Regions from separate parts of the Faecalibacterium sp. BCRC 81149 genome, predicted to be linked through region 2. Evidence: predicted binding sites of a transcription regulator. Region 2 holds the regulator's gene; the other holds the start of a gene.
What was found. Region 2 encodes HrcA, which represses chaperone genes, less so after heat shock. Its sites were predicted from a motif close to TGTTAGCACTCNNNNNNNNNGAGTGCTAACA; they were not measured.
Positions count from the first base shown of each region.

Region 1: a site for HrcA is predicted at 5,730-5,760, ahead of D3F01_RS02215 (Hsp20/alpha crystallin family protein). Genes of this name have one in related genera too.

Region 1 covers NZ_QXJA01000001.1:447,766-462,674, reverse strand. Annotated here, with positions in the region: gene D3F01_RS02255 (low molecular weight protein-tyrosine-phosphatase) at 1-242, shown strand, start outside; gene D3F01_RS02250 (pentapeptide repeat-containing protein) at 255-842, shown strand; gene D3F01_RS02245 (aminoacyl-tRNA hydrolase) at 855-1,280, shown strand; gene D3F01_RS02240 (DUF5131 family protein) at 1,330-2,211, opposite strand; gene D3F01_RS02235 (macro domain-containing protein) at 2,326-3,357, shown strand; gene D3F01_RS15905 (hypothetical protein) at 3,449-3,583, shown strand; gene D3F01_RS02230 (ADP-ribosylglycohydrolase family protein) at 3,598-4,398, shown strand; gene D3F01_RS02225 (purine-nucleoside phosphorylase) at 4,564-5,388, shown strand; gene D3F01_RS16000 (PfkB family carbohydrate kinase) at 5,401-5,670, shown strand; gene D3F01_RS02215 (Hsp20/alpha crystallin family protein) at 5,907-6,371, shown strand; gene D3F01_RS02210 (YitT family protein) at 6,621-7,478, shown strand; partial or broken gene D3F01_RS02205 (zinc-binding dehydrogenase) at 7,527-8,389, shown strand; gene ade (adenine deaminase) at 8,563-10,302, shown strand; gene D3F01_RS02195 (hypothetical protein) at 10,460-10,720, shown strand; gene D3F01_RS02190 (hypothetical protein) at 10,773-10,916, shown strand; gene D3F01_RS02185 (NUDIX domain-containing protein) at 10,919-11,431, shown strand; gene D3F01_RS02180 (hypothetical protein) at 11,570-12,400, shown strand; gene D3F01_RS02175 (hypothetical protein) at 12,382-12,753, shown strand; gene D3F01_RS02170 (hypothetical protein) at 13,278-13,514, shown strand; gene D3F01_RS02165 (hypothetical protein) at 13,847-14,909, shown strand, end outside.
Region 2 covers NZ_QXJA01000004.1:81,156-96,064, forward strand. Annotated here, with positions in the region: gene D3F01_RS06605 (PTS sugar transporter subunit IIC) at 1-669, opposite strand, end outside; gene D3F01_RS06610 (GH25 family lysozyme) at 1,033-2,532, shown strand; gene D3F01_RS06615 (HAD family hydrolase) at 2,536-3,366, shown strand; gene dnaJ (molecular chaperone DnaJ) at 3,554-4,723, opposite strand; gene dnaK (molecular chaperone DnaK) at 4,840-6,669, opposite strand; gene grpE (nucleotide exchange factor GrpE) at 6,773-7,402, opposite strand; gene hrcA (heat-inducible transcriptional repressor HrcA) at 7,399-8,472, opposite strand; gene D3F01_RS06640 (stage V sporulation T C-terminal domain-containing protein) at 8,657-9,199, opposite strand; gene D3F01_RS06645 (diguanylate cyclase) at 9,289-10,764, opposite strand; gene D3F01_RS06650 (aminoacetone oxidase family FAD-binding enzyme) at 10,988-12,271, shown strand; gene D3F01_RS06655 (sodium:alanine symporter family protein) at 12,326-13,711, opposite strand; gene D3F01_RS06660 (hypothetical protein) at 13,836-14,747, shown strand; gene D3F01_RS06665 (PLP-dependent aminotransferase family protein) at 14,654-14,909, opposite strand, start outside.

The DNA.
Region 1 (14,909 bases), on a different contig from region 2:
CCGCCCGGCAGATGACACGGAGGGATTACGAAACCTACGATTACCTGATCGCCATGGATCACAACAACCTGCGCAATATGGCGCGCTTTGTGGGCGGCGACCCGGAGCATAAAGTGTCTCTGCTGATGGACCATACCCGCCGCCCCGGCGATGTGGCCGACCCATGGTATACCGGGGACTTTGAAGCTACCTGGCAGGATGTGCTGGAAGGCTGCACGGCTCTGCTGGAAGAACTGCGCTGACAGGAGAATTTTATGACAGAGCGTTATTGTGAGGGTGAACGGTTTGCTGACCTGTCGTTCACCGAGGAGGCTTTTGAGGATTGCGACTTTACCGACTGCGTGTTTGTGGATTGCTCCTTTACCAAATGCGAACTGGATCATACCACGCTGAATGAGTGCAAATTCGTGCGGTGTGAGATCACAGGTCTGCGCAGCACTCATTCTTCGGTGCAGTCGCTGGATTTTGAGGACTGCCGCCTGAATGAAATTGAGTGGGCACCGCTGATGTCCAACGGTGCCTTCCCGGACCCTATCCACACGCTGAAAGAGTGCAGTCTGAAATATAACACCTTCACCGAAATGAACCTCAACCGCTTCAACTTTTCAGGCGGAAACGAGATCGTCGGCTCCATGTTTGCCAAATGCGAGATGCAGCTGGCGAATTTCAAGGGTGTAGAACTTCACGAAACGGAGTTCTACCAGTGTGATCTGCGCAAGGCGGATTTCCGGGATGCCGCCGGTTATAAGGTGGACATTCTGGGCAGCCGCCTGAAAGATGCGAAATTTTCGCTGCCGGAAGCGGTGAATCTGTTGGCAGATTTGAAGATCAAGCTGTCGTAAGAAGGAGAGAAAATGCGTCAACTTATCATTGCCCGAAAAGACCTGCAGATGTCTCCCGGTAAGCTGGCGGCGCAGTGCTGCCACGCTTCGCTGGCGTTCCTCACCGACCCCATCGGCATGGGACAGGGCGTGGAACCCATCGAGAAAGACGGAGAAATTACCGGCTATCGGGCAGAAATCATGTTGGAGAAAGCAACCTATGAAGAATGGTTCGATGGCTCTTTTACCAAAACTATCTGCGGGGCAAAGAACCGCAATCAACTGCTGAAAGCAAAAACAATTGCCGAGGAATTGGGCCTTGTGGAAAACAAAGACTTCTTCCTTATCCGGGATGCCTGCCACACCGAGCTGGAGCCGGAAGAATTTGATGAAAACGGAGAAGGCATGACCCTGACCTGCATCGGTTTCCGCCCGCTGCCGGACGAAATTGCACACTAGATCAGCCATAAATTTCATTTGTATTGATTCCTGATAGAACTCCTTTATTTTATAAGCATTTTCCACAGTCACTGCAGCCGTTGCAGATCAACTTGCTGCCGCAGGTCTCGCAGTTTGCGCGGAAATGGGGCGTATATAAATCTTCCTGCGGGATGGGGTAGCCCCAGTCGTCCACGAGATCAAAATGAATGGGCCTGCCCTGAAAATTCATGCCGGATTTACAGGCCATTCGGCTTTGCAGCTGCTTGTTTGGCAGGTGGTAGCGCCTGCCGTCCTTGATGAACACGGTGCCGGTCTCGATAAAGCAGAAGGTCACATTGGCATCCACGCATTCCTGCCGGAGAGACTTGACCCAATCAAAATTGCAGGGGCGGGCACCATCATAGTTTTCGCCGCCGCAGATGACCTGCTCGATCTGCCCGGCGGAAAGGTACTGCCGGATACTCACCGGTCCGATGAAGGGCGCGCACATGATGCCCTTGTGCTTGAAGGGCAGGTCAAACAGAATGGGAATGCGCTCATCGGCGCGGCGCTGGTTTTCACAGGTGACGTTGAAAAAGATGTTGTCCCAACCGCTGCCCCAGTCCGGCGGCAGGCACTCCCGTACCCGCTGCGGCCGTTTGGTGAGCAGAAAAAACACCACATCGCTGCGCTGGCGCATGATGCCCCACGCCTCAGCCCGCCACGGGTCGGCTTCTTCCAAGAAGAAATCCGAGGTCATGCAGACCCGGATCTGCTCACCACTTTGGATTTTGTAGTGTCCGGTGCGGTCTTTCTGGAGCGGGTAGAAAAAGCCGCTTTTCGTTTTGTAGATCTCGGCTCCGTTCTGGTCCCGCATCCGGTCGAGAAAATACATGTAGCAGTTCTGGCAGCCCTCGCTGCACTTGACGCAGCCGTGCCATGGATTCCAGATGTCGTGCAGGAAGCTCACCTTCTTTCGGTACCTATTATTATAATAGCTGCGCGGACAGGAAACAAGAGCACCCCTTGCACCGCCCCATCGGATGTGATAGGATGAAGAAAACCATGTGAGGGAGGAACCACCATGCCGTTTCTGATGATCCGCAATGACATCACCAAAGTGGCGGCGGATGCCATTGTCAACCCGGCCAACCGGAACCTTTTGCAGGGCAGCGGCACCAGCCGCGCCATCTATCAGGCGGCAGGGGAGCAGGAGCTGACCGCTTCCTGCGAAGCCATCGGCCATTGCGATTTGGGCAGAGCCGTGTGTACTCCGGCATTCGGGCTGTCGGCAAAGTACGTTTTCCATGCAGTCTGCCCAGCGTGGCACGGCGGCGCGTTCGGTGAAGCAGAACAATTAGCCAGTGCCTACCACTCTGCACTGAAATTAGCCGCAAAGTACCACTGCGAAAGCGTGGCTTTCCCGCTGCTGTCCAGCGGGAACTATGGCTACCCCAAAGAACAGGCCTTCCGCATTGCGGTGGACACCATCACGCAGTACGTCATGGAGCACGACCTTACCGTGTATCTGGTGCTTTACGACCGGGGCTCGCTGGCCGTGAGCCGGAAGCTGTTCGCCTCGGTGGAGGAGTACATTGACGACCACTATGTAGCACAGAACGATGAAAGCTACGGATTTGGCCGTCGGCGCAGAGAATTGTCAGAGCGGCGGAGGCTTCTGGAAGAAGATGCCGCCGTGCCGATGCTAGGTGCGGTTCCGGCACCCGCCGCGGCACCCAGGATAGCCCGCAGTCTGGAAAGCCTGATGGATAATCTCGGTGAAAGCTTCACCACTCGTCTGCTGCGGCTCATTGACGAGCGGGGGCTGAAAGACTCCACCGTGTACAAGCAGTCCAACATCTCCCGGCAGCATTTCTCCAAAATTCAGTGCAATCGCGACTACAACCCCAAAAAGAAAACGGTGCTGGCCTTTGCGGTGGGGCTGCACCTGTCCGAAAATGAAACCATCGACCTGCTCAAGAGCGCGGGCTATGCCTTTTCGGATGGCTCCAAGCGGGACTGGATCGTGCGGTACTGTCTGGAACACAAAATCTATAACATCAATCAGGTCAATACGCTATTGTTTGAATACGATCAGGAACAGCTGGGTGCGTGATTTGTCGCCTGCCCGTTGACCTTTTGCCCTCCGGTTTGTGGTATCCTTTTGCCAACGAAAGCGATACACCACAAAACGGAGGGCATTTATTATGAAGAAAAATCTTACCGAGCTTGTTTTCATTCTGGACCGCAGCGGTTCCATGGGCGGGCTGGAGCAGGACACCATCGGCGCAGAGTGGAAAGAACAAATCGAAGCTGATTTCCAGAAGCGGCATCATAGGTAAGGGAGGAAACAGCCATGTTAGGAGCAATCTTGGGTGACATCGTGGGCAGTCCCTATGAATTTGACCACAACAATTACAAGCACAAGGATTTTCCGCTGCTGAGCGAGAAATCGCACTTCACCGACGATACGGTCATGACCGTTGCGGTGGCACGGGGATTGATTGCAGGTAAGGGCATCCCGGAGAGAACATTTGAAGAAACAAAGAGCGAGATGCAATATTGGGGAGAAAAATACCCCCATGCCGGTTACGGCGGGATGTTCCGCCGGTGGCTACACGCAGAAAATCCGAATCCCTATGGCAGTTTCGGCAACGGCTCGGCTATGCGGGTGTCGGCAGCGGGCTGGCTGTTCGATACGCTGGACAAAACGCTGGAAATGGCAAAAGTGACCGCCGAAGTCACCCACAACCACCCGGAGGGCATCAAAGGCGCGCAGGCCACGGCGGCAGTGATTTTTCTGGCCCGTACCGGCCGCAGCAAGCCGGAAATCAAACAATATGTGGAGCAGACCTTCGGCTATGACCTGAACCGCACCTGCGATGAGATACGCCCGACCTATCATCATGTGGAGACCTGTCAGGAAACTGTGCCGGAAGCAATCATTGCTTTTCTGGAAAGCGTCAGTTTTGAGGATGCACTTCGCAATGCAGTTTCTCTGGGCGGCGACAGCGACACCCTTGCCTGCATCACCGGCGGCATTGCCGAAGCCTTTTACGGGATGCCGCAGGAACTGCGGGACGAGACTCTGAAACGTCTGCCGGAGGATATCCGGGAAAGATATGAGCTGTTTCGGTGGAACATCGGCCAGAGATAAGACATTCGGAGAACCAAGGAGCAGATACAACACACTCGTGATGTGAAGTATCTGCTCCTTGGTTTTTAATAAGACTCGATGGAGGGTGTCTTGCATCGGCCTGAAAAATCCGATATACTGAACCCAGAGAGTATATCGAATTTTTGGGGAAAAGGAGAGAATGGTATGGAACATCTTTATGAAAAGGCACTGGAAAGTGCGGAATATATCAAGACGCACACGAAAAAGCGCCCGAAGATCGCGGTGGTGCTGGGCTCCGGCCTTGGCAAGCTGACCGCGGACTTTACGGACACGGAAGAACTGTCCTACAAGGATATCCCCAACTTCCCGGTATCCACGGTGGCAGGACACAAAGGCGCATTGTTGGCTGGCAAGCTGGGGGACACGGAAGTCTACGCCATGGAAGGCCGCTTCCATTTCTATGAGGGCTACTCCATGAAGGAAGTCTGCTACCCGTTCTATGTGTTCAAGCTGCTGGGCGTGGAAAAGGTGGTGTTGACCAACGCCTGCGGCGGCATCAACCGGGAGTTTGCGCCGGGCACCCTGATGCTCATTACCGACTTCATCAACATGATGGGCACGAACCCCCTCATTGGCCCCAACGATGAGCGCTTCGGCCCCCGCTTCCCGGACATGACCGAACCTTACAGTCTGGAACTGCGGAACCTTGCCAAGCAGACCGCCGATGAACTGGGCATTGCCTACAAGGAGGGCGTTTACATGGGCTTTATGGGCCCTTGCTATGAAACGGCGGCTGAAATTCGCGCCTTTGCGGGGATGGGAGCCGATGCCGTGGGCATGAGCACCGTGCCGGAAACCATGGTCTGCAACTACATGGGCATGAAGGTACTGGCCGTCAGCTGCATCACTAACATGGCCACCGGCATCCAGACGGTCAAGCATAGCCACGCCCGCGTGCTGGAGATCGCAAATCAGGCAGGCGATACCCTGTGCCGATGGCTGGGTGCGGTGATTCATAGAATGGAGTAAAAAAGATATACCATGAAAATCCTTTCGTTTGGTTCCCTCAACTACGATTATACCTATGAGGTCGAGCACTTTCTCGCGCCCAAAGAGACCCTTGCAGCCAAGTCCATGCAGCGGGGCTTTGGAGGGAAAGGCGCAAACCAGTCTATCGCCTTTGCACGCAGCGGTGCAGGTGGGCCGCAGACCGGAGAATCAGGGAAAGAACATCGTGGTCATCGTCCCGGACAACGGCATGAAATATCTGTCTACGCCGATGTACCGGCAGAAATGATAAAAACACGATGATGCGACTGAATTTTGAAAAGATTGCATGGGATTTTATGAAAGTATTATTCTTTTATGAATTTTAGCACTCTACTATTGACACTGCTAACAAACGGTGCTATAACTATGGCGTGCTCAGGAGGAAGGGCAAAAGAGAGAGCCGCAAGGTGATCGAGCGGCTCCCCGGAAAGCCTTTCCGAATAAACAACATAAAGATTTTTTACCCGACCCGAACGCCGGGATTGGAGGAATGATTTATGCTTATGCCGACTGTTTTCCATGAAAACCTGTTCGATGATTTCTTCGATCCGTTCTGGAATGACACTGCACTGGAACGTATGATGAACCGTGAGGCTCGTGGCACCTTCGGTAAGCGTGGTGCAAACATGATGAAGACCGATGTCAAACAGACGGACAACGGCTACGAAGTAGCGGTTGACCTGCCGGGCTGCAAGAAGGAAGACGTTCAGATGGATCTGAACGACGGCTACCTGACCATTCAGGCAGTGCGCAGCCACAGCAACGACGAAAAGGATAAGAATGGCCGCTATCTGCGGCGCGAATCCTTCTCCGGCACCTGCGCACGCAGTTTCTACGTGGGCGATGTGAAGAAGGAAGACATCCACGCAAAGTTCGAGGATGGTGTCCTGTACATCGAGCTGCCTGCTCCTCAGCAGACGAAGGCTTTGCCTGAGAACCCGAACCTGATCGAGATCGAGTAAAACGCCGGTCGTGTGCGCCAAAGCACAACGCACATAAGATGCCCCCGGAGAGCCGCAACAAGCTCTCCGGGGGCATTTTTGTTTCGCTATCTTTTCCGCAAGGGAAAATCATGGTATACTGAGAACGGCAACTCGGAATTTATGGAGGTACTTCACTATGGAATACAAACGCTTTGGCGGTAAGCTCCTTGTCCGCATCGACAAAGATGAGGAAATCGGTGAAACAAATTTGATTTTAGGGGGACAAAGATGAGTGATGTAAAAGGAAAGACCGGCGCAGTCCTGAGGGAGACGGCAGTCCTGACCGGGGCGGTGGCGATCATTGCGGCGAGCGTTTTCTTTTTTCTGGTGCCGAGCCATACATCCGTCAGCAGCATTTCCGGCCTTGGCATCGTGCTGTCCAATTTTGTGCCGCTGCCCTTGTCGGTCATTACGATGATCCTGAACGTCGTGCTTCTCATCATCGGGTTCTTTACCTGCGGCAGAGAATTTGGCGCAAAGACCGTATACACCAGTGTGCTGCTGCCGGTGTTTCTGGGGCTGTTTGAAAAGCTGTTCCCGGAGTTCGGCTCGATGACCGGCAGTCAGGAGCTGGACGTGCTGTGCTATATTCTGGTGGTCAGCATCGGGCTGAGTATTTTGTTCAACCGCAATGCATCCTCCGGCGGGCTGGATATCGTGGCAAAGATCATGAACAAGTACCTGCACATGGAATTGGGAAAAGCCATGTCTCTGTCGGGAATGTGTGTGGCGCTTTCCGCGGCCCTGGTCTACGATAAAAAGACCGTGGTGCTGAGTATCCTCGGTACTTACTTCAACGGCATCGTGCTGGACCATTTCATCTTTGATAGCAGCATCAAACGCCGCGTCTGCATCATCACCGAAAAAGAGGAGGCGCTGCGTCAGTTCATCCTCCATGACCTGCACAGCGGTGCGACCATGTACGAGGCCATCGGTGCATACAATCTGGAAAAGCACAACGAGATCATTACCATCGTGGACAAGAGCGAATATCAGAAGCTGATGAACTTTATCAACCGGGAAGACCCCAAGGCTTTTGTTACCATTTACAATGTGTCCAGCATGCAGTATCAGCCCAAGATCTGATCGGCGGAGAGCTGCGTGGTATACTCAAGTCCGGAAATATCAAAGCGCATGGAGGTAAAAAGCATGCTGACCTATACCTATGTTTCAGAGGGGACGTTTGCCCTGATGGAAAAACCAAAGCCGGTGCTGCAGCACGAGCGGGACGCCATTGTAAAGGTGACCCTTGCCAGCATCTGCTCCAGCGACCTGCACATTAAGCACGGCAGCGTGCCCCGGGCTGCCGCATCGACGGCGGGCAGGCGGAGTATGTCCGGGTGCCCTTTGCGGATCAGGGACTGAACAAGATCCCGGACGGCGTCACCGATCGGCAGGCGCTGCTGGTGGGCGATGTGCTGGCCACCGGCTTTTGGGCGGCACGCATCTCGGAAATCACCCCCGAGGATACCGTGCTGATCCTCGGTGCAGGGCCGACTGGCATCTGCACGCTGCTGTGCGTCATGCTGCACAGCCCCAAGCGCATCATCGTCTGTGAAAAGGACGCAAGCCGCCTGCAGTTCATCCGTCGGCACTACCCGCAGGTGCTCACCGTGCAGCCGGAGGGCTGCGCCGCCTTTGTGCGTGCCCACAGCGACCACGGCGGGGCCGATGTGGTGCTGGAGGTGGCAGGGGCAGACTCCACCTTCCGGCTGGCATGGGAGTGTGCACGGCCCAACGCCATTGTGACGGTGGTGGCACTGTACGATAAGGCACAGACCCTGCCGCTGCCGGAAATGTACGGCAAAAACCTCACCTTTAAGACCGGCGGCGTGGACGGCTGCGATTGTGAAGAAACGCTGCATCTCATCGCAGAAGGCAAGATCGATACCGAACCGCTCATCACCCACACCTACCCCCTGCGCCGGATCGCAGAGGGCTACGAGCTGTTTGAAAAGAAACGGGACGGCGTGATCAAGGTGGCAGTGGAGTGCTGACGGTCTGCGCCAAGTCACACACGCACATAAAGTGGTCCCGGAGAGCTGTAACAAGCCCTCCGGGGCCATTTTTGTTTCCCGACATCTTTTCCGCAGCGGCAAGGCGTGGTAGAATAAGGGCAGAACCAATCCACAGGTGAGAAAATCGAACTTCAGAGAGAGGAGATGTTTCTATGCAGTCTGATGAGCTGAAACGCCGGATCTCGGCAGGCAGAGGAGATGCTTTGGCCGATCTGGTTTTGAAAAATGCCAGAATCGTCAATGTGTTTACCGATGAGATCGACACCGCTGACATTGCCATCAGCGGAAATTCGATCGTGGGCGTGGGCACGTATCATGGCCGGAAAGAAGTTGATCTGCACGGCAAATATGTCTGCCCGGGCCTGATCGATGGGCATATCCACATCGAAAGCTCCATGCTCTGTGGTCCGGCCTTCGAGCAGGCAGTGCTGCCCCACGGTACCACTGCGGTGGTCACAGACCCACACGAGATCTCGAACGTTGCGGGGCTGGAAGGCTTGGATTTTATGCTGGAAACGACAAAAAATCTGACCCTTTCGGTTTATTTCATGCTGCCCTCCTGTGTGCCGGCCACGGATCTGGATGAATCCGGCGCGGTGCTGAACGCAGAACAGCTCCGGCCTTACTACGGCGATCCCCGCGTGCTGGGGCTTGCGGAACTGATGAATGCCTACGGGACGGTGCGCTGTGACCCGAAGATCCTGCAGAAGATCCGCGACTGCACCGAAGCGGGAAAGATCGTGGATGGACACGCACCGCTCTTGAGCGATAAGGATCTGAATGCTTATATTGCGGCAGGCGTTCAGTCTGATCACGAGTGCTCCAACATTGAGGAAGCCATGGAAAAATTCCGGCTCGGACAATACATCATGATCCGGGAAGGAACGGCTGCCAAAAATATGGAGGCCCTGATGCCGCTGTTCCGGGAGCCTTATTGCAGCCGCTGCATGCTGGTGACGGATGACAAGCACCCCAGTGACCTGCTGGATAGCGGACACATCGATTCCAACATCCGTAAAGCAATCCGGCTGGGCGCAGACCCAGCAGTGGCCGTCAAAATGGCAACGCTGGTTCCGGCACAGTATTTTGGATTCAAGCAGCACGGTGCCGTGGCACCGGGGTACCGGGCAGATCTGGTTGTGGTTCCTGATCTGGAATCCTTTACGGTCGAACAGGTTTACAAGAATGGCACGCTGGTGGCCGAGCACGGAAAAACGCTGAAACTCGCACCGCTTGACATCGACCGTGTGAGATTTTCCCACGTTATGGATTCCTTTGATCTGGATGAGATCACACTGCAGGACCTGGAACTTCGGGAAAGCGGGGAGCAGGAGCGTGTCATCTGCCTGAACCGGGGCGAGCTGCTTACGGAGGAAAAAATCATCCCGTTCCAACGGCATCCGGGCAAAGCTCCCGGTGTGGACCCGGAACACAACATCGTAAAACTGGCCGTTTTTGAGCGGCATCATCACTCCGGCCATGTGGGCATTGGCTTTTTAGGAAACTTCAGCCTGAAATGCGGAGCCGTTGCATCGAGCATCGCACATGATTCCCATAACCTGATTGTGGCAGGGGACAACGATACCGATATGATGTTGGCCGGCAACACCGTGCGGAAAAACAAAGGCGGACTTGCGTTTGTGGCAGATGGACAGGTCGTGGCAGAACTTGCGCTTCCGGTGGCCGGATTGATGAGCACCGAAAGCGCAGAGAGCGTTGCGGCGAAAATGCAGGCGCTGAACGATGCCCTCAAGGCACATGGTGTAGCGGAAGATATCGGCATCTTTATGACCCTCGCCTTCGTCAGCCTTCCGGTCATTCCAAAACTCAGACTGAATACATACGGCATCATCGATGTAGCGCAGCAGAAAGTCGTTCCGGCTGTTTTTTAATAGGCGATAACAAAAATACTGCCGGAGACCGACCCGAATGGTCCGTCTCCGGCAACAGAACAGTTCGTTCCTACTCTTAGAAGCGAGCTACATCAAGAGAAAAATTGACGGAAATTCTTATTTGATAAATCGGAATTTGTAGAGGGGGTGTGATTATATGAAAAACAATAGCCCACAAAAGCAGGCTGCCATTTCTTGGATCATTTTGATGATAGGAATATTGCTCGCAGTAATAGGAGCAATGACGGCAAAGGAGTACAGAGTAAACCTATGCCTGCTAATCGGTGCAATGGCTGTTATTGGTGGTATTGTATATCACCTCACCATGATGAAATGTCCTTATTGCGGTTGCTCGCTTGTTGGTTATAGGCCGATCCCTAAAGAATGTCCAAAGTGTCATAAAAAATTTGAAGAATAAGTTCGCGTTTATCAAGGTGAACATTTAAGTATTAAAAACGGGAGTGAAACAAATGATGACCATTGCACAGATCATGGAAAAGATGATCGCCTTTTCCGAAGGGAATATCCATGACATCACGCACCTGAGCTGCGTGTGGACCTATGCCAAAACGGCAGCAGGTATCCGGCTGACGAAAACAGTGTTTGGAGTGTAAAAATGATTCAGAAGCATTGCTTTGAATGCGGTACGGCATTGATTGAAAAAGAACTGGAAGAAGAGGGCATTGTGCCTTATTGCCCGAAATGCCAGCAATACCGGTTCCCGATGTACAATGTGGCGGTCAGCATGATTGTTGTGGATGAGGAAACCGGGAAAATTCTGCTCATCCAGCAGTACGGCAAGCCCTCTTATATTCTGGTGGCTGGATATGTGAACCGCGGTGAGGCAGAAGAACACGCCGTGGTGCGGGAAGTCCGGGAAGAAACCGGGTTGGAAGTAGAGCACCTCCGGTTCAACCGTACCAAGTTTTTTGAGCCGTCTAACACGCTGATGTGCAACTTTACGGCTTTCGTCAGAACCGCAAAGGCGCTGCATATCAACCACGAAGTGGACCGCTGCAAGTGGTTCACCCCGCAGGAAGCCAGAGAAAACATCCGTCCCAACAGCCTTGCAGCGGAATTTTTGAATGCGTATCTGGACGAAGTGGGGAATAAGCCGATGGAGATGTGATTCGTGGCTGTGCCGCGGGAATTTTGACGGAGAGTATGGAAAAAAGTTGGTTCGGCCTGTTTCGGTTGACTTTTTTATAAAGAATCGGTATATTGATACTATATAGTATCAATAAGTATCAACTGCGAGGTGGACAGAATGGATGGGGCACAGTTTGCCAAAATGCTTTCAGATAAGCATTTGTTTGAACTCAATCGGATGGAATACAAGTACTCGACTGTCAGCGTCAAAGAATTTGCCGAATTGCTGCGGCAAAACTTTGCGCAGCCTCTGCCGTTGACTGATTTTTCTGGAAATAAGCTGTTTTACCTGCCGAACCTCGCGCAAATTTCAACAAATGGTATGAAGCAGTTGCTCTCTGTCCCTGTCAGTGGACAAAACTTCGGTTTGTCGGCGATGACCGAGGAAATTTATGCGACTTTTCAAATTGAAAGTATCCGCTCGACCCGCAGCAGTATCCGTTATATCCTCGATGGTTATGCCCCTCGTGATGAACAAGAAGCCCGCATCTATGGTATGAAGCGCGGACTGGAGTTTATCGCGAATCGTCAGAATAGGATCACCGAGGAGAATCTGCATCACCTATATCAGATCAGCACAGGGGATTATCTCCCGGATGAAGATCGATTACTGCCAAACCACTTTTATCGGCATGGCGAGGTTTTTATTGTGGGCGGTGAAGAACCCAGACCGGGACTTCCGGCAGAGCGGCTTCCCGGTGCCATGAAATGTCTTGTCGATTTTGCGAATGCCAATGACGGCATCAATGAGCTGCATAAGGCTGCCATTCTGCACCATACTACCACCCCTATTTTGACGGGAATGGACGCACTGCACGGCTATTTCACCTCTGGTATCTTGTTCAGCAGGGCTATCCTGCGGCACTGTTCACGCCGTTTTCCCGATACATCGCTGAAAACAAGGACGCATATTACAAAGCCTACGAACGCGTGGAGAGAAATGCTCTGATTTCCGGCTATACGGATGTGACTCCCTTTCTGTTCTACTTCTGCAATGAGGTCTATAACCGCCTGCAGGTGGATGCAGTCCCGTCGAAAACTGGTCTTGAGGTATATCAAACTGCTCTTGCGGAAGGAAAAATCACAGAAAAAGAACGGCTGCTCTGGGAGTATGTTCTGTCTGCTTATGGTGCAGAGGAGTTTACCACAAAGCAGCTGGAAAAGGATTTCCGAAACGCTGCGTATGCAACCATTCGGACGTTTGTGATGAAATTCCATGAGATGGGGCTGCTTACTGCAAGAAAAGCAGGAAACAGGGTGTTCTATCATGTCGGTGGGACTTCTGACGGTCGGCCATTATAATGAATTCTCCTTTGTCATCATGCCTGCCGCATAAGAACGGCAAAAATTTTTCTGACAGGTTCAGTATAATCCTTAAAGTTGACTGCAGGTCAAGAGCTTTTTTGAATTTATAACAGTCGTGTCGAAAGACATCCCGTCTGAGGGCAAAGCGAAGGTTTTGCTTTTCAGGCGGGATTTTTTTGCTTTTTGGGACTGTTGTATACAATATATGGACTAAGAGGGTGGGTGACTTGGACTACAAGTCCATAAACTTTTGCTCGAAAGTACGATACACTATTGTCACGGCAGCGGCCCACCTCCGAAAGGGAGCGGGAGCCGCAGCCGGGCGGACCTTGAAAATTGAATATGCAGCTTCAGGTACTTCCAGATAATGATATGCCAGCAAGGCTGAAATGCTCCGCATTGATATGGCTTTGCTGGTCAGTCTGGCTCTGAATGTTCTGAGCGGAAACCGCAGCGAATAGCGGACAACCAGTAACCCGTAAAAATGAGGTGATAGCGATGTAATCGGAGGTGAGTGAGCCATGCGAAAGAGTGCCCCCATTGAAGTGGTGGTACATTACCCCAAAACGAAAGAGGGATGGGACGAACTCGGAAAACGGGTCGCAACCGCCCACGCCAACTATGTGATCGAAAAAATCGACCGTCTGAACTGCCCCACATGGCAGAAGCTCGAATTGCTGCAGGCGGTGATCGATACTACCAAAGGAACTTACAAACCCAAGGAACACCAAAAGCCCGGCTGGCAGCCGAGCCGATAAACAAAGCCCCACGCTCAACATATGCTTTTCTGCTCCGACCAGAGACGGTTAGATTCAGAGGCAGTGTTGAGCGTGGGGCTTTTTGTGTTACATAAGTCTTTTGAAATACGGCTGACACAACAAAACTGTTGATTGTTGGCAGCCAATATGGCATCCTGTGACATTGCGTAACACGCAAAACAGTTCCACTTTTTGCTGAAAGAGCGTATCGAAACCGTCCTGATGGAGCAGCAGAAAAAGCTTTTTGAAAAGTAAAAGCTCTTGCGTCCCGTGAAAAAAGAAGGTAATATAAATACAGAGCAAGACACAGAACGCAGGGAGGGATGAAAACCATGTTTTACGAGATCATGCACCGGGAAAGCTGTGTGGCACAACTCAGCACGACAGGGGAATGCAGGGTCTGCCTCGAGGATTTCATGCCCTATGATCTGGTTCTGGTGGAATCGGATGATTTTGACGAGCGCATCAATAATGTAACGAACTTTTACTATTGGTGCGCCTCCCGGATGTTGACGTTGGATCGCACCTACGCCAAGGAAATCCTGAACAGTATCGGTGCATCTCAGAGTGTTACGGACAGGGAACGAGCACAGATTGCATTATCTTACCATTGTCTGTCTTTGCTGGATGTGTTCTGGGTGAAAGAAGAAAACGAGAAGATTCGATTCGAGGATATCAACCTTTTTGCACACTCCTTAAGCAATGCGCTTGTGGATATTGCGCTGCGGGGGCACCAAATGACGGTGACAAACGCCCATCTTCTGGCAAATGACCTGTCTACGGGCGGCTTGTACCCCAAGGCGTGGGTGCGAAAAGAGGATGGCTTCTATCTTTACAAGGATGGTGGCAGGGAAGCGGTGGAACGTGAAGTGCTGGCAAGCAAAATCTGCCGGTGCTTTGACTGCCATCAGGTACTGTATGAGCAGGGGATGTTTGAAAATGAGCCGGTTTCCATCAGCAAAATCATGACATCCCAGCGATACAGTCTTGTGACCTATGCAGCCTATGACGTCTACTGCACAAACCGTGATTGGAATACGCTGGATAAGATCTTAGAGTTGGATGCTCCCGGCTACTATATGATGAACATTCTGGATTATCTGGTGGGCAATACCGACCGTCATTGGGAAAATTGGGGTCTGCTGGTAGACAACGAAACCAATCAGCCCATCCGTCTGCATGACCTGATGGACTTCAACCGGGCGTTTCAGCAGTACGACACGCCAGAAGGCGCAAACTGTCTGACCGTGGGAAAACGCCATCTGAGCCAAAAAGATGCTGCAGTGGAAGCGGTGCGGAACATCGGACTGAACCAAGTCCGTCAGGTAGAGCACGCCGTATTCTCCGGGCATCCGGCATGGAAAGCAACGTTTGAAGAACGACTGCGTGTTTTAC
Region 2 (14,909 bases):
ATAGCTCATCACGGCAAAGCCGACCATCTGGGCGCAGCAGCCTGCCACAGCAGCGCCGCCCGCCAGGCCGGTCAGGCCCAGAGCCGCGCAGATGGCGGCAGAGGAGATGGGCAGGGTCAGTGCCACACCCACGATGACAGACACCAGAATGCCCATGACCAGTGGGGCCTGCTCAGTGGCCCACATGATCAGGGTGCCCACCTGGCTGGCGGCAGCACCGATGGGAGCCGCAATGAGCATGGAGAGGCCCACGCCCACAAAAATGGTCACCAGCGGGGTGACAAGGATATCGACCTTGGTCTCCTTGCTCACGGCCTTGCCCATCTCAGCGGCCAGAATGGCAATGATCAGAACAGCCAGCGGGCCGCCTGCGCCGCCCAGCGCATTGGCCGAGTAGCCCACGGTGATCAGGCTGAACAGCACCAGCGGGGGGCAGTGCAGTGCCCAGCCGATGGCACAGGCCATGGCCGGGCCGCTCATGGCCGAGGCATAGCCGCCCAGATCGACCAGCACCTCCAGCCCGGTCTGCTGGCCCAGCGTTTTGATGATGGTGCCGATCAGCAGGCTGGCGAACAGGCCCTGTGCCATGGCACCCAGAGCCTCGATGAGATAACGCTGCGGAGTGATGACGATATCCTTCCGCTTCAAAAAGTCCTTTACACTTGACATAGACTCTTCCTAACCTTTCTCTCCCGGCCCATTGCGCGGGAGCTTTCCGTGTCAAGTATCATACCATACACCTGTCAAGACAGCAAGAGGAGGCCGCGTTTTTCGTCCAAAGCGACAAATTTCACAGCTTTGGATGCAATGATTCTGCTTTCCTGCTCGTTTTTACTGTGGAGCGTGTTTTTCTTTCCGCTTTTTCTGCCTGACGCGATGCCGGAGCACAGCGAACTGATTGACGGCGACCCGGGTTTGGGTGTATACTGGGAGAGTAAAAATAGCTTTATCCGCAATGATGCGAGACTATATTGGCGGGCCGGTGCAGTTCGTGTATCCTGCCCGGTCCAGCTTGGAGGCAGAGCAAGCGGCATGAAACCAACATCTTTCAAAAAATCAAGCAAGAACGGCACCGGCCGCAGCATCGGCCAGGCTGTTGCGTGCCTTGTGATGGCGGCGGCCATCACCATTGGCGGTGCGGGCACCACTTTCCTGCTGGCATCCCAGCCTGCGGGCCTGACGGTCGAGCCCGCCGCCCTGCAGACTGAGGGCAGGGTCACCCTGCCCAAATTCGATCATAAGAGTGACCGGAGCGAGGCAAAGGCCGAGAGCACCCAGCCGGAGGAGAGCGCTTCTTCTCAGGAGCAGGCCGCAGCCAGCACCCCTGCCGCACCCGTGACCAAGGCGGAGAACACCGCCGCCGCCCCGGCAGAGAGCACCGCCCCCACTGCGGAGCCCGCTGTGCAGCCGGAGGCCACACCCGCCGACCCCATGGCCGGGGATGCTTCGGAGATCGAGAAGGAGAACTCCTTCCCCCACTTCCTGACAGAGACCGAGGCGCTGGCCGCCGAGGACCCGATGGCCGCTCCCGAAGAGGCCGCCATCCTGCCCGAAACGGAGGAGACCGCCCCCGTAGCCGAGGAAGCGCCTGCCGCTTCCGAGAACGGCGAGGATGTGCTGGCTGAAGCCCAGATCAAGGATATCAACGGCACCGTTCTGCTGACCCCTGAGGAGATCCGGGATGCACTGGACAGCGGCACGCTGGACGAAGAGAGCATCGACCCCACCTGCCTGACCGGTGAAAATGGCCTGCTGCAGTGGCTGTGGGAATTCTTCTTCGGCAAGGATGAGGAAGAAACGCCCCAGTATTCCGGCTGGCGCACCGAAAACGGCAAGACCTATTACTACGACCAGAACACCCACCAGCCCGTCACCGGCATCCAGAGCATCGACAACAAGCTCTATTATTTTGATGCCTCCGGCGTGCAGCAGCCCGCCACTTTCGGCATCGATGTTTCCAAGTACCAGAGCAGCATTGATTGGGACAAGGTGAAAACGGCAGGTGTGGAGTTTGCCATCATCCGCATCGGCTACCGCGGCTACGGCTCCGGCGCGCTGGTGCAGGACCCCAAGTTTGAGGAGCACTTCACCAACGCCCGCAACGCCGGGCTGCGGGTGGGCATCTACTGCTTCAGCCAGGCCGTCAACGAGAACGAGGCCCGCGAGGAAGCACAGGCCTGCGTCTATGTGCTGAATGGCCGCCAGCTCGATTACCCCATCTACTTTGATACTGAGGCTTCCGGTGCAGGCAATGGCCGTGCCGATGGTCTGGGCGTGGAAGACCGCACCAAGTGTGCCGTGGCTTTCTGTGAAGAGGTCAAGGCACTGGGCTACAAGCCCGGCGTGTACGCCTCCACCACCTGGTTCCGCAAGCGGCTGGATATGAGCCAGCTGTCCAACTACTACATCTGGAACGCCCACTACAACGTGGCCTCCAGCCCCATTGCCTGCAACATGTGGCAGGGCACCTGCACCGCCCGCATCCCCGGTTACGGCGGCCAGATCGATGTGAACATCAGCTATATGGGTTAAGTTATGGATCGTATCCGCTTGATCGCATCCGACATGGATGCCACCCTTCTGGACGAACAAAGTCAGCTCCCGGCTGACTTTGAAGAGACGATCCATGCACTGGCAGAGCTGGGCATCCGGTTTGCTCCTGCCAGCGGCAGACCGCTCTATACGCTGGAAGCCATGTTCCCCACCTTACAGGATGAGCTTGTTTTCATCGGCGACAACGGCGGTGCCATCCGCTGGAAGGGGCAGAACCTCTTCACTTCGGAGATGTCTCCGGAAGGCTGGCGGGCGCTGAACCGCCTGACCCGGGAGCAGGGCGATATTGCGGTTCTCTGCGGTCTGGAAAGTGCCTATGTGGAGCGGCCGTTCGCCGTCCACGATGCCGTGCTGCGGCATTTTTACACCAAGATCGAATATGTGGACCGGCTGGAAGATGTCACCGCCCCTGCCGACAAATTCACCATCTACCTGCCACAGCACAATGCGCAGCAGGCCTACGACACGGTCTATGCCAGTCAGCGGAGCATCTACTCCGTAGCCGTTGCCGGTGAATGCTGGGTGGACATTATGAATCCCGGTGTCCACAAAGGTGCCGCCCTGCAAACGCTGGGGCAGCTGTGGGGTCTGCCGTCTGAGAGCATGATGGCCTTTGGCGATACCTACAACGATGCCGAGATGCTGCGTACCGCAAAATACGGTTTTCTGATGGAAAACGGCAGTGTTCCGCTGCGCCGGAACGTTCCGTTCCTGGCCCCCTCCCACCGGGAAGCCGGTGTCATGCAGGTCTTACACCGTGTTCTGGCACAGAACGGTTGTGTCTGTCCGGAGGATTTTGTCCCGGCACATTAAATTCAAGCATAAAAAATGGAGCTGTTACACATCTCGTGTAACAACTCCATTTTTGTTTAGCGTGCTCACCCTCTCCGTCTTTGCTTCGCAAATCCACCTCTCCCGAAGGGAGAGGCAAGTACTCTTGGCTCCCCCTTTGGGGGAGCTGGCGAGCGTCAGCGAGACTGAGAGGGCGAGGCCGCCAATCTTATGCAAACATATCCTTCAGCTTCTTGAAGAAGCCCTTGCGCTTTTCGTAGTTCTCCTCTTTCAGGGTACCCTCAAACTTCTTCAGGGCATCCCGCTGGGCCTTGTTCAGCTTCTTGGGGATCTCCACCTCGCACTTGACGTACATATCGCCCCGGCCGCGGCCGTTCAGATACTGGATGCCCTTGCCGCGCAGACGGAAGGTGGTGCCACTCTGGGTGCCTTCGGGCACAGTGTACTCCACCTTGCCGTCAATGGAAGGCACGGTGATGCTGTCGCCCAGAACCGCCTGGCTGTAGGTGATGGGCACCGTGACCCAGACATCATAGCCATCGCGCTGGAACACCTCGCTGGGCCGGACCGTGACCATCACGATCACATCACCGGCAGGGCCGCCGTTGGTACCGGCATCGCCCATGCCGCGCAGTGCAAAGCTCTGATCGTCGTCGATGCCCATGGGGATGGACACCTCCAGCGTTTTCCTGGCGGCAGTTTTTCCGCTGCCGTGGCAGACCTTGCAGGGGTTCTTGACCAGCTTACCCTTACCGCCGCAGCGGGAGCAGGGCTGCTGAGTCTGCATCACGCCAAAGGGCGTGCGCTGCTGCCGGATGACATAGCCGCGGCCGCCGCAGTCCGGGCAGGTCTCGGGGCTGCTGCCGGCGGCGCAGCCGCTGCCATGGCACTCTGTACACTCCTGCTGGCGGGTGATGGTGATGTTCTTCTTGCAGCCATGCACGGCCTCATCAAAGCTCAGGGTGATCCGCACACGGATATCCTGGCCTTTGCGGGGGGCGTTGGGGTTTGCCTGACGGGCAGAGCCGCCAAAGCCGCCGAAGCCGCCGCCAAAGATATCACCGAAGATGTCGCCCAGATCGACTCCATCGCCGCCAAAGCCGCCGAAGCCGCCCGCACCGCCGCCGTTCTGGGCTGCATAACTGGGATCAACACCGGCAAAGCCGTACTGATCGTACAACTGGCGCTTCTTCGGGTCCGAAAGCACCTCGTTGGCTTCATTGACTTCCTTGAACTTTTCCTCGGCATCCTTATCGCCGGGGTTGTAGTCCGGGTGGTACTTCATGGCCAGCTTGCGGTAAGCCTTTTTGATCTCCGCATCGGTGGCCGTTTTGGATACTCCCAGCACTTCGTAGTAATCGCGCTTTTCCTGTGCCATAACCATACCTCTATAAAACCAGCAAAGGCCGCCCCGGCAAAACCGGAGCGGCTTTTGCTTTTATCCGGCACGCCTGCCCGCCGGTTTGGCCGGGCATCTGCCGTTTGTGTCAGACCTTAGACTTCCTTGAAGTCAGCGTCCACAACGCCGTCATCGTTGGGCTTCTGCTGGTTGTTTGCGCCAGCATCGGGGCCGGGCTGTGCGCCTGCAGCCTGCTGGGCAGCAGCGGCAGCCTGATACATCTTCTCAAAGACATGGCTCAGCTCATCCTGCTTTGCCTTGATCTCATCGATGGAACCGGACTGAACAGCGGTCTTGAGGTCGGCCAGCTTTGCCTCAGCTTCGCTCTTCACGTCAGCGGGCATCTTGTCGCCGTTCTCCTTCAGCATCTTCTCAGTCTGGAACACCATCTGATCAGCGCCGTTGCGGATATCGACCTCTTCACGCTTCTTCTTATCATCGGCAGCAAACTGCTCAGCTTCCTTCACAGCCTTGTCGATATCTTCCTTGGACATATTGGTGGAAGCGGTGATGGTGATGTTCTGCTCCTTGCCGGTGCCCAGATCCTTTGCGCTGACCTTCACGATGCCGTTTGCATCGATATCGAAGGTAACTTCGATCTGAGGCACACCACGGGGAGCCGGAGCAATGCCATCCAGGTGGAACACACCCAGGCTCTTGTTGTCGCGGGCAAACTCACGCTCGCCCTGCAGAACGTTGATCTCAACAGAGGGCTGGTTATCAGCGGCAGTGGAGAACACCTGGCTCTTGTGGGTGGGGATGGTGGTGTTGCGGTCGATGATCTTGGTGCACACGCCGCCCAGGGTCTCAATGCCCAGGCTCAGCGGGGTGACATCCAGCAGCAGCAGGCCCTTGACATCGCCCTGCAGAACGCCGCCCTGAATGGCAGCGCCCACAGCCACGCACTCATCGGGGTTGATGCCCTTGAAGGGCTCGCAGTTCAGTTCCTTCTTGACTGCATCGTAGACAGCGGGGATACGGGTGGAACCACCGACCATCAGGACCTTCTTCAGGTCAGAGGGACGCAGGCCTGCATCCTGCAGAGCCTTGCGGACAGGGGTCATGGTACGATCGACCAGATCAGCGGTCAGCTCATTGAACTTTGCGCGGGTCAGGGTCATATCCAGATGCTTGGGGCCGGTAGCGTCAGCAGTGATGAAGGGCAGGTTGATCTGGCTGCTCATTGCGCTGGACAGCTCGATCTTTGCCTTCTCAGCAGCTTCCTTCAAGCGCTGTGCGGCCATCTTATCCTTGCGCAGGTCGATGCCGTTCTCGTTCTGGAACGCATCTGCCATCCAGTCGATGATGCGCTGGTCGAAGTCATCGCCGCCCAGGTGGGTATCACCGTTGGTGGCCAGAACCTCGGTCACACCGTCGCCCATCTCGATGATGGACACATCGAAGGTGCCGCCGCCCAGGTCGTAGACCATGATCTTCTGGTCCTCTTCCTTATCGATGCCGTATGCCAGAGATGCGGCAGTGGGCTCGTTGATGATACGCTTGACGTTCAGGCCGGCAATGGTGCCTGCGTCCTTGGTTGCCTGACGCTGGCTGTCGTTGAAGTATGCAGGAACGGTGATGACTGCATCGGTGACAGTCTCGCCCAGATAAGCCTCGGCATCTGCCTTCAGCTTCTGCAGGATCATAGCGCTGACCTGCTGGGGAGTGTACTCCTTGCCGTTCAGGGTCACCTTGTGGTCGGTGCCCATATAACGCTTGATGGAAGCCACCGTGTTCTCAGGGTTGGTGATGGCCTGGCGCTTTGCCACCTGACCCACCAGACGGTCGCCGGTCTTGGTGAAGCCGACAACAGACGGGGTGGTGCGTGCACCCTCAGAGTTTGCGATAACAACGGGCTCGCCGCCCTCCATAACAGCCACGCAGCTGTTGGTAGTACCAAGGTCGATACCAATGATCTTACTCATAATGAAAGCTCCTCTCAAATTCAGAACGTTTTTTTGTTTATGTGATGCTCAAATGTTACCAAGCGGATGTTATATTTGAAAACCCTTGCGGGGTCTTGCAAAATCACTCTGCCACAACAACGGTGGCATGGCGGACGATCTTATCGCCCAGCTTGTAGCCCTTCTGGTAAACCGTGATCACGGTGCCGCTCTCCTGCCCATCAGGGGCGGGGATCTGCTGCACGGCATTCATAAAGTTGGGGTCAAAGGGCTTGCCCAGCGCCTCGATCTCCTCCACATGGAGGGTGCTCAGCGCCTTGGCGGCTTTGTCCAGCGTCATGGTCACGCCCTTCTTGTAGTTCTCGTCGGTGGTGGGGGCGTTGGCCGCCATCTCCAGCGTATCCAGAATGGGGATGATCTGGTTCACGGCAAAGGACACGCCGTCGTTGAACTTCTGGTCAGCCTCACGGGTGGAGCGCTTGCGGTAGTTCTCATACTCGGCGGCCATCCGCAGCAGCTGATCCTTGGCCTGATTGGCATTCTTCTCAGCCGCGTCCAGCTTTGCCTTCACAGCCTCCAGCTCCCGGGCCTTCTTGTTGAAGAAGCCATCTTTTTTCTTGGGGTCTGCCGCTTCAGCGTTCGTCTCGGGAGCCGCTGCCTGCTCAGGTGCAGTTTCCGGGGCGGCCTGCTCGGCGGTGTTGGGCTCCACGGCAGGTTCTTCTGCCTGCGGGGTCTTTTTTGTTTCTTCGCTCATTCCAGGTCCTCCTTATAGATCACAGTCCGCCGGGGTGCGGCTGCCTGCGGGGTATCTTTTCGTTTGCCGCTCATTCCTTCGCCAAGCTGATCGGCAAAGGTGTGGAGCAGCGGCATCAGCTTCTGGAAGGGCATCCGGGTGGGGCCGATGAGGGCCACGGAGCCCCAGAGGCCTCCGCCCACCAGATACCGGTCACTCACGATGCACAGGCCGGGGATCTGAGGTTCCAGATCCTCGCCCAGCAGGATGCTTTCGCTCTGCTCTGCCGGGGGTGCAATGAGGGCGGCGGCCTGCTCTTCGTCGTTCAGCAGGCTCAGGATGCTGCCCACCTTGCCGTCCAGCTGGGGCCAGTCCAGCAGGTACTGCTCACCACCCAAATACACATGGGGCTGGGTGGAATCCTGCAGGATAGCGGCGGCGGCGCTGATCACCGGCACCAGCTCCGGGCTGATCTGGCTGCACAGCTCTGCAAGGAGCCGGGGCGACAGATCAACAGGAGCCACAAAGGTCAGGTTCCGGTTGAGCAGGGCGGCAAGCGCCGCTGCATTTTCCCGGGAAAGACCGGTGCGGACCCGCGCCACACGGGTGCGGACATAACCGGCAGTGGTCACAGCCAGCACCGCTGCGGCGCTGCGGCCCACCTGCACCACCTCGTAATGGGCGATGCAGAGATCCTCAGCACAGGGAGTGCTGACAGCGGCAGTGCAGCCGCTGATGGCGGCCAGTGCCTTGGCGGCACCCTGTGCCAGCTTTTCCGGCTCATGGTCAAGGCTTGCGAACACCGCGTCCACACGGGCGCGGGTCACACGGTCCAGCGGCTGGTCATCGGTGAGAAGATGATCCAGATAATAACGGTAGCCCTTGGCACTGGGGACACGGCCTGCGCTGGTGTGGGGCTGCTCCAGCAGACCCAGCTTGGTCAGCGCGGCCATCTCGTTGCGCAGCGTGGCACTGGAAACTGCCATATCAAAGTAGTTTGCCAGCACACTGCTGCCCACGGGCTCGCCCTCGAGGCCATACAGCGCAACGATCGCCTGCAAGACACGCTGTTTGCGTGCATCCATCGTCATAGCGCCTGCCTCCTTCGTTCGCTTTTTGTTCTTTAGCACTCCTTCTTCCTGAGTGCTAAGACCATTATATCCAATTTTGCGGCGCTGTCAATAGCTTCTCAGAAAAGTTTTGAAAGATTCATAATTCTGTCATAAAGGCCGTACAAAAAAGAGCCGCCCTGCGGCGGCTCTCCTATATAATAGATCATTCCTCCATCTGCTTTGCCAGAAATGCCGCCGCCACGTTCACCGCCTTGAGCTGAGCGGCATCGGGCCGGGCAGTGCGGTCCTCCGTAAGCAGGCCCACACTGCCGGTAACATCCCCCGCCGCAATGATGGGCACAGCGCACAGCAGCGCCCGGGGTGAGCCCTCACAGGGCAGCAGTGCCTTTTCAGGGCTGCCATCGCTCTGGTAGGGCTTGCGGCTGTCCATCAGCTTTTCCAGCGGCTGGCTCACGCTGCGGTCTGCCAGATCCCGCCTGCCCGCACCGGATGCCGCCAGAATGCGGTCCCGGTCTGAGACAAAGGCCGTCAGGGCAAAGCACTTGCTCAGCACATCCACATACTGGGCCGTCACCCCGCTCAGCTCCCCCATGGGCGAATACTTTTTGAAGATGACCTCGCCGTCCCCTGTTGTGAAGATCTCCAGCGGGTCTCCCCTGCGGATGCGCTGGGTGCGGCGGATCTCCTTGGGGATGACCACCCGCCCCAGCTCGTCGATGCGGCGCACGATGCCGGTTGCTTTCATAAGGTTCCCTTCCTTTCCATGTTCCGGTTTTGCTTCCAGATTTCTGCGAAGTATGGTTATTCTGTGGAAACAGGAAGGGAATTATTCATTCAGCTCCTGCCGGAGCGCTGCTTATCCTCATACATCCGGTGGTCAGCCAGGATGCGGATGGCACGCACATCGTCACTGTCACTTGGGTAGACCGCACAGCCGCAGCTGGTGCCAACCTGCACCTCTGCATCCTTCAGGCGGTAAGGCTCCCGGATGGCTGCCTTGATCTTTTCCACCCGGCTCTTGCAGAACCCCTCCGTTGCGGCTCCGTTGACGATGAGGGCGAACTCATCCCCGCCGATGCGGAACACCGCATCGCTCTCCCGCACGCAGCCCCGCAGGCGGCTGGCCACCTCCTTGAGCAGCTGGTCGCCCACATCGTGGCCGTAACGGTCGTTCACAGGCTTGAAACGGTCAAGGTCGAGGTAGAACAGGACAAACGGTGTCTTGTACAGCTCGTTTTCTTTCAACAATGCGTCAAAATAGCGTTCATTATACAGTCCGGTCAGGCCGTCGGTGTTGGCCAGGTCCTCCATCTGCTGGCGGGCCTCCTCTTCCTGCTGAAGTGCGCGCTCCTTTTCCTCCACGCGCAGGCGGGCATCGGTGCGGACACCGTGCACCAGCACGATGCCTGCGCAGAGGAACAGGCCCGCCAGCAGCAGGATGGTGGCATTCTGGATCTTCCGCATTCCGCTGTCCACCACGTCACGGCCGACGATGCCCACAATGGACAGATCCTGAAAGCCCACCGGCCGGTAGACCAGATAGTAGCTCTTGCCCTCGAGACAGTAGGAAAGGCTGCCGCTGCGGACCTCTGCCACGTCCTGCCGGGCCCGGGTCAGTGCGCCCCCATCCACCTGCGTGTGTTTCTGCAGGTAATCGAACAGGTTGTCCATCCAGTCATCGATCTCGCTCTTGGGCTCCTCCGAGAGCATCACATCGCCATCGGGATGGATGATGTAGCAGTCGCTCTGCCCGCCGTAGGCATTGCCGCCGATCAATTCCTCAATGGTCTTATTCCGATAGCTCACTGCAAGGCTGGTGTAAGTAGTTCCGTCGATCTCCACCGGCGCAATGGGTGCAGCGTATACCACCCGGCGCTCCCCGCTCCGCATGATGTAGCTGGACACCGTAGGCTTGCCGGTGCGGTACATCTCTTCAAAGGCCGTCCAGAGGTGATCCACTTTTTCATGCTTGCCCCGGACACTCCAATATTCGCAGTTTTCATTGAACAGATACACGCTGCTGTACCGCCAGATCTCCCGCTCGGCTTCATAGCTGCGCAGGCATTTCTCCGTCTGGCCTTCATCATTGGCGGCCTGCAGGTCCTTGCCCCACTCGTTCAGCATGTTCCAGTTGCTCTGAGAGAAGATGGAAAAAGACTTATCCACCTGCTCATAGGTCTCCAGCAGGTTGCGGGTGCCTTCGTCATAGAACTGCTGCCGGATGTACAGGATGTACCAGCACAGACCTGTCGCCACGACCATCGCCAGCAGCACCGCAGCTGCCGTCCATCTTTCTTTTTTCTTCCACATATTCAGCTTCTCCTCAGCAGAGTCCCAACTCTCTGCCCTTTTGCGGCCGCATTTCCGCAGCCTGCGAAACCACGCAATTCCGTCGAATCTACACTACCAAATTCTGTTTTTTCTGTCAAGACTATCGCCAAAAATTATTGGGCGTAAATTTAAAGCATTCCGCTGTCCTTTTGCCGCTGTGTATGTTATAATAAAATGTATGGATTTCCGAGGGGGTGCTCTTATGCAGCAGATCGTGATATTGGGCGGCGGTGCAGCGGGCCTTGCCGCCGCATTGGCCGCTGCCCAGTCTGCCCCGGCAGGGGCAGTGCGGGTGACGGTGCTGGACCGCAACCCCAGGTGCGGCAAAAAGCTGTTGGCCACCGGCAACGGCCGCTGCAATCTGGACAACACCGGCATTGCACCGGAGCAGTATTTCACTGCCGACCCCGCCGCCCTGCGGCCCCTGCTGGCCGCGGTGGATGCCGCCGCGCCGCTGGAATGGTTCGCGGCGCTGGGCCTGTACACCCGCACCGATGAAACCGGACGGGTGTATCCCTACTCCAACCAGGCCGCAGACGTGCTGGCCCTGCTGGAAGGCCACCTTGCCCGGCTGGGCGTGGAGGTGCGCACCGGCTGCACCGTGCAGACCCTGAGCCAGAACCGCAGCGGTTATACCATCCTGTGCGAGGATGCCGAGGGCCATGACCAGACCCTGCGGGCCGATGCCGTCATCTGCGCCATGGGCGGCAATGCCGGGCCGCAGTTCGGCACCGACGGCTTCGGCACCCGATTCGCCGCCCAGTGCGGCGGAAAGCTGGAGCCGCTGTACCCCTGCCTGACCGCCCTGCAGACAGCCAGGCCCAACCGATCTCTGGCCGGCATCCGGGCCAAAGCCTCTGCCACCCTGCTGGACCTCGACCGCCACTGCACCGTGGCTGTGGAAAACGGCGAGGTGCAGTTCACGGACTACGGGCTTTCGGGCATCTGCATCATGCAGCTGTCCGGTTATCTGGCCCCGGGGCGGGGGCCAAAGCGCCCGGCTGTGGAGCTGGACCTCTTCCCCACGCTGGACGAGGCTGCCCTGACCGCCCTGTTTGCAGCCCGGGTGCCCCTGCTGCCGGGCAAGGCACCTGCGGATTTCTGGACAGGCCTGCTCAACCCCAAGCTGGGCCGCGCCCTGTGGGCAGCGGCAAAGCTGCCTGAAAAACCGGTGGACACCCTGCCGGATGCAGCCTGGCAGGTGCTGGCCAACGCGGCCAAGCACTGGCTGTTCGAGGGCCTGACCCCCTGCGGCTGGAAGCAGGCCCAGACCACCGGCGGCGGCCTGAGCCTGACCGAAGTGACCCCCAGCTTCCAGTTCAAGGGCTGCCCCGGCCTTTACTTTGTGGGTGAAACGCTGGACTGCGCCGGCAGCTGCGGCGGCTTCAACCTGCACTGGGCCTTTGGCAGCGGCATCGCCGCCGGGCGTGACGCGGTGCGGAGCCTGAAGCGGCCTGCCCCGAAGCCAAATCAGAAGAAGCGATAAAGAATGACCCTCTCCATCCCGCATCTGACAGACAGACTGCATGGACGGAGAGGGTCATTTTCGTTTCAGATACGCTTGTGTCTCCCGGACCACCACTCCCGAAAGCCCCACCACGCCCACAAGATTGGGCAGCATCATCAGGCCGTTGAAGGTATCGGAGAGCGCCCAGGCCAGATCCAGCTTCATCACTGCACCCACCAGCACCATGGCTGCAAACACTAGTTTATATCCTGCGGCGGCACGCTCCCCCAGCAGATACACCACTGCCCGGGTGCCGTAATGGCTCCACCCCAGCGTAGTGGAATAGGCAAACAGCAGGACCGACACCGCGATGAACTGCGGCCCGAACGCCCCAAACACCGTGGAAAAGGCCTGCCCCACCAGTGCGGAGCCTTCCACACCGGTCAGGGCCGCACCGGTGTCCAGATCCACAAGGCCGCTGGTGAGCACCACAAGGGCCGTGAGGGTGCAGACCACCATGGTATCTGCAAACACCTCGAACATCCCCCACATTCCCTGCTGGACGGGCTCCTCCACGTTGGCCGCGCAGTGCACCAGCACCGACGCGCCCAGTCCTGCTTCGTTGGAAAAGGCTCCCCGCTTGAATCCCCAGCTGATGGCCCGGGCCATGCCGTAACCCAGCACCCCGCCCCCGGCGGCCTGCAAGCCAAACGCCCCCCGGAAGATGGCCGCGAATGCCGCCGGGACAGCCGCCCAATGGACACAGACCACGGTCAGCGCCCCGAACAGGTAGAACAGGGCCATGAGCGGGACGATGGCCTCCGTAACTGCGGCCACCCGCTTCAGCCCGCCCAGTATGACCCGCCCGGTGAGCAGGGCCAGCACGATGCCCGTTGCCACCGGCGGCACCCGGAACACCGCCTGCAGATTGCCCGCGATGGAGTTGATTTGGCTCATGTTCCCCATGCCGAAGCTGGCCAGCACGCAAAAGCAGGCAAACAGCACCGCCAGTACCCGGCCAAAGCCGCCGCCCAGCCCCTCGGCCAGATAGTACATGGGCCCGCCGCACCATCTTCCGGCAGCATCCCGGCGGCGGTAGCAGATGCCCAGCACGTTCTCGGCATAACTGGTCATCATCCCCAGCAGGGCCATGACCCACATCCAGAACACAGCCCCCGGCCCGCCTGCCAGAATGGCCGCCGCCACGCCCACGATGTTGCCGGTGCCGATGGTCGCCGCCAGCGCCGTGCAAAGGCTCTGGAACTGGCTGATGGCTTCATCGTCCGTGTGGGCAGTCACATTCCGGTCCAGGAAGATGGCCCCGATGGTGTGGCGCATCCAGTACCCGAAATACCGCAGCTGGAAAAATCCGGTGCGCACCGTCAGCAGGCAGCCGGTGCCAAACAGCAGCGCCAGCCCCACCGGCCCCCATACCACACCGCTGACCACCGCATTCACCCGCACCAGGCTCTCCCACATACACAAACGCCCCCCGTGCTCTACTGTATGGCACAGGGGGCGTTTTCATGCTCGGGCAGCGGTTTCTGTATAAAAAAGCGCATCCCGGCCCACCCTGTTCCAAAACGGAACGGAGGAACACAGGATGCACAAAAACGGTTGGAGGCCCTTCTGGGCTGCTTTGGGGGCGGCACTTCTGGTGCTGCTGCCGCTGGTGGGCGGCACAGTCCTGCTCACCCGGCAGATGGTGCGCACCCGCATCCAGACCGCCCAGCCCCAGAGCGGGGTGCCCATCCAGCTGCCCCGGGCCGAGCACCGGATGACCCTGCTTCTCTGCACCGCCGGAGAGCAGCCGGGCTTTTTGCTGGTCTACCTGAACGCCGCCCAGAACAGTCTGAACCTGCTGGCCGTGCCGGGGGAGCTGACGGTTCCCTTCAACGGAGAGACTGCCAGTCTTGCCCACTGCTACGGAGCGGCGGGGCCCGCCCGGTGCCGTCAGGCGCTTCTGGAGGTGCTGGGCCTGCCGGAGGATATGCTTTATCTGGCGCTGTCCCCCGCCGTGCTGGAAAAGACCGCTTCCCGTTACGGGCCGGTGCGGGTGGGGTTTTCGGGGGCACTGACTGCCGATGAGCTGGCCGAAACCGGGCTTTCCGCCGCCGTGCAGAGCATTTCAGCCAAGGAGGCCCATGCTCTGCTCTCCGGCTGGGATGCGGACGGCACCCTGCCGCCTGCCCGCCGGGCCGCTGCCCGGGCGGCAGTGTGGGAAGCCTTTTTCCGGCAGGACCTCGCCCTGCTGCCCGCCACCCTGCCGGATGCCCTGCGGGCCAGCAGCACGGCCCTGCTCACCGACTTTGCAGCACAGGATTACACCCTGCTGGGCACAGTCCTGGAGTTTCTGGCCAACAACAGCGCCCTCCCCCACGCCGAGGCCCTGCCCGGGGCGTGGGATGCAAAGGCGGGCACTTACACGGTCACAGACGCTTCCCGGGCGGCGGTGCAGACCTTCCTCAGCGTTTCGCCCGCCTCGGGGAATGATGCCTCGCTCAGGGAGCCATAGCCCAGCACAAACGTACCGGAAAAATCCTGTTCCCCGCCGGTCAGGTCATAATCGCTCAGCAGGCTCAGGGCCACGCCCTGCGCCTTTGCGGCGGCGCGAAGGGCGGCATCCGGCGGGGCATTTTTCAGCCTTGCCAACAGATGCAGGCCGGTGTGCAGGCCG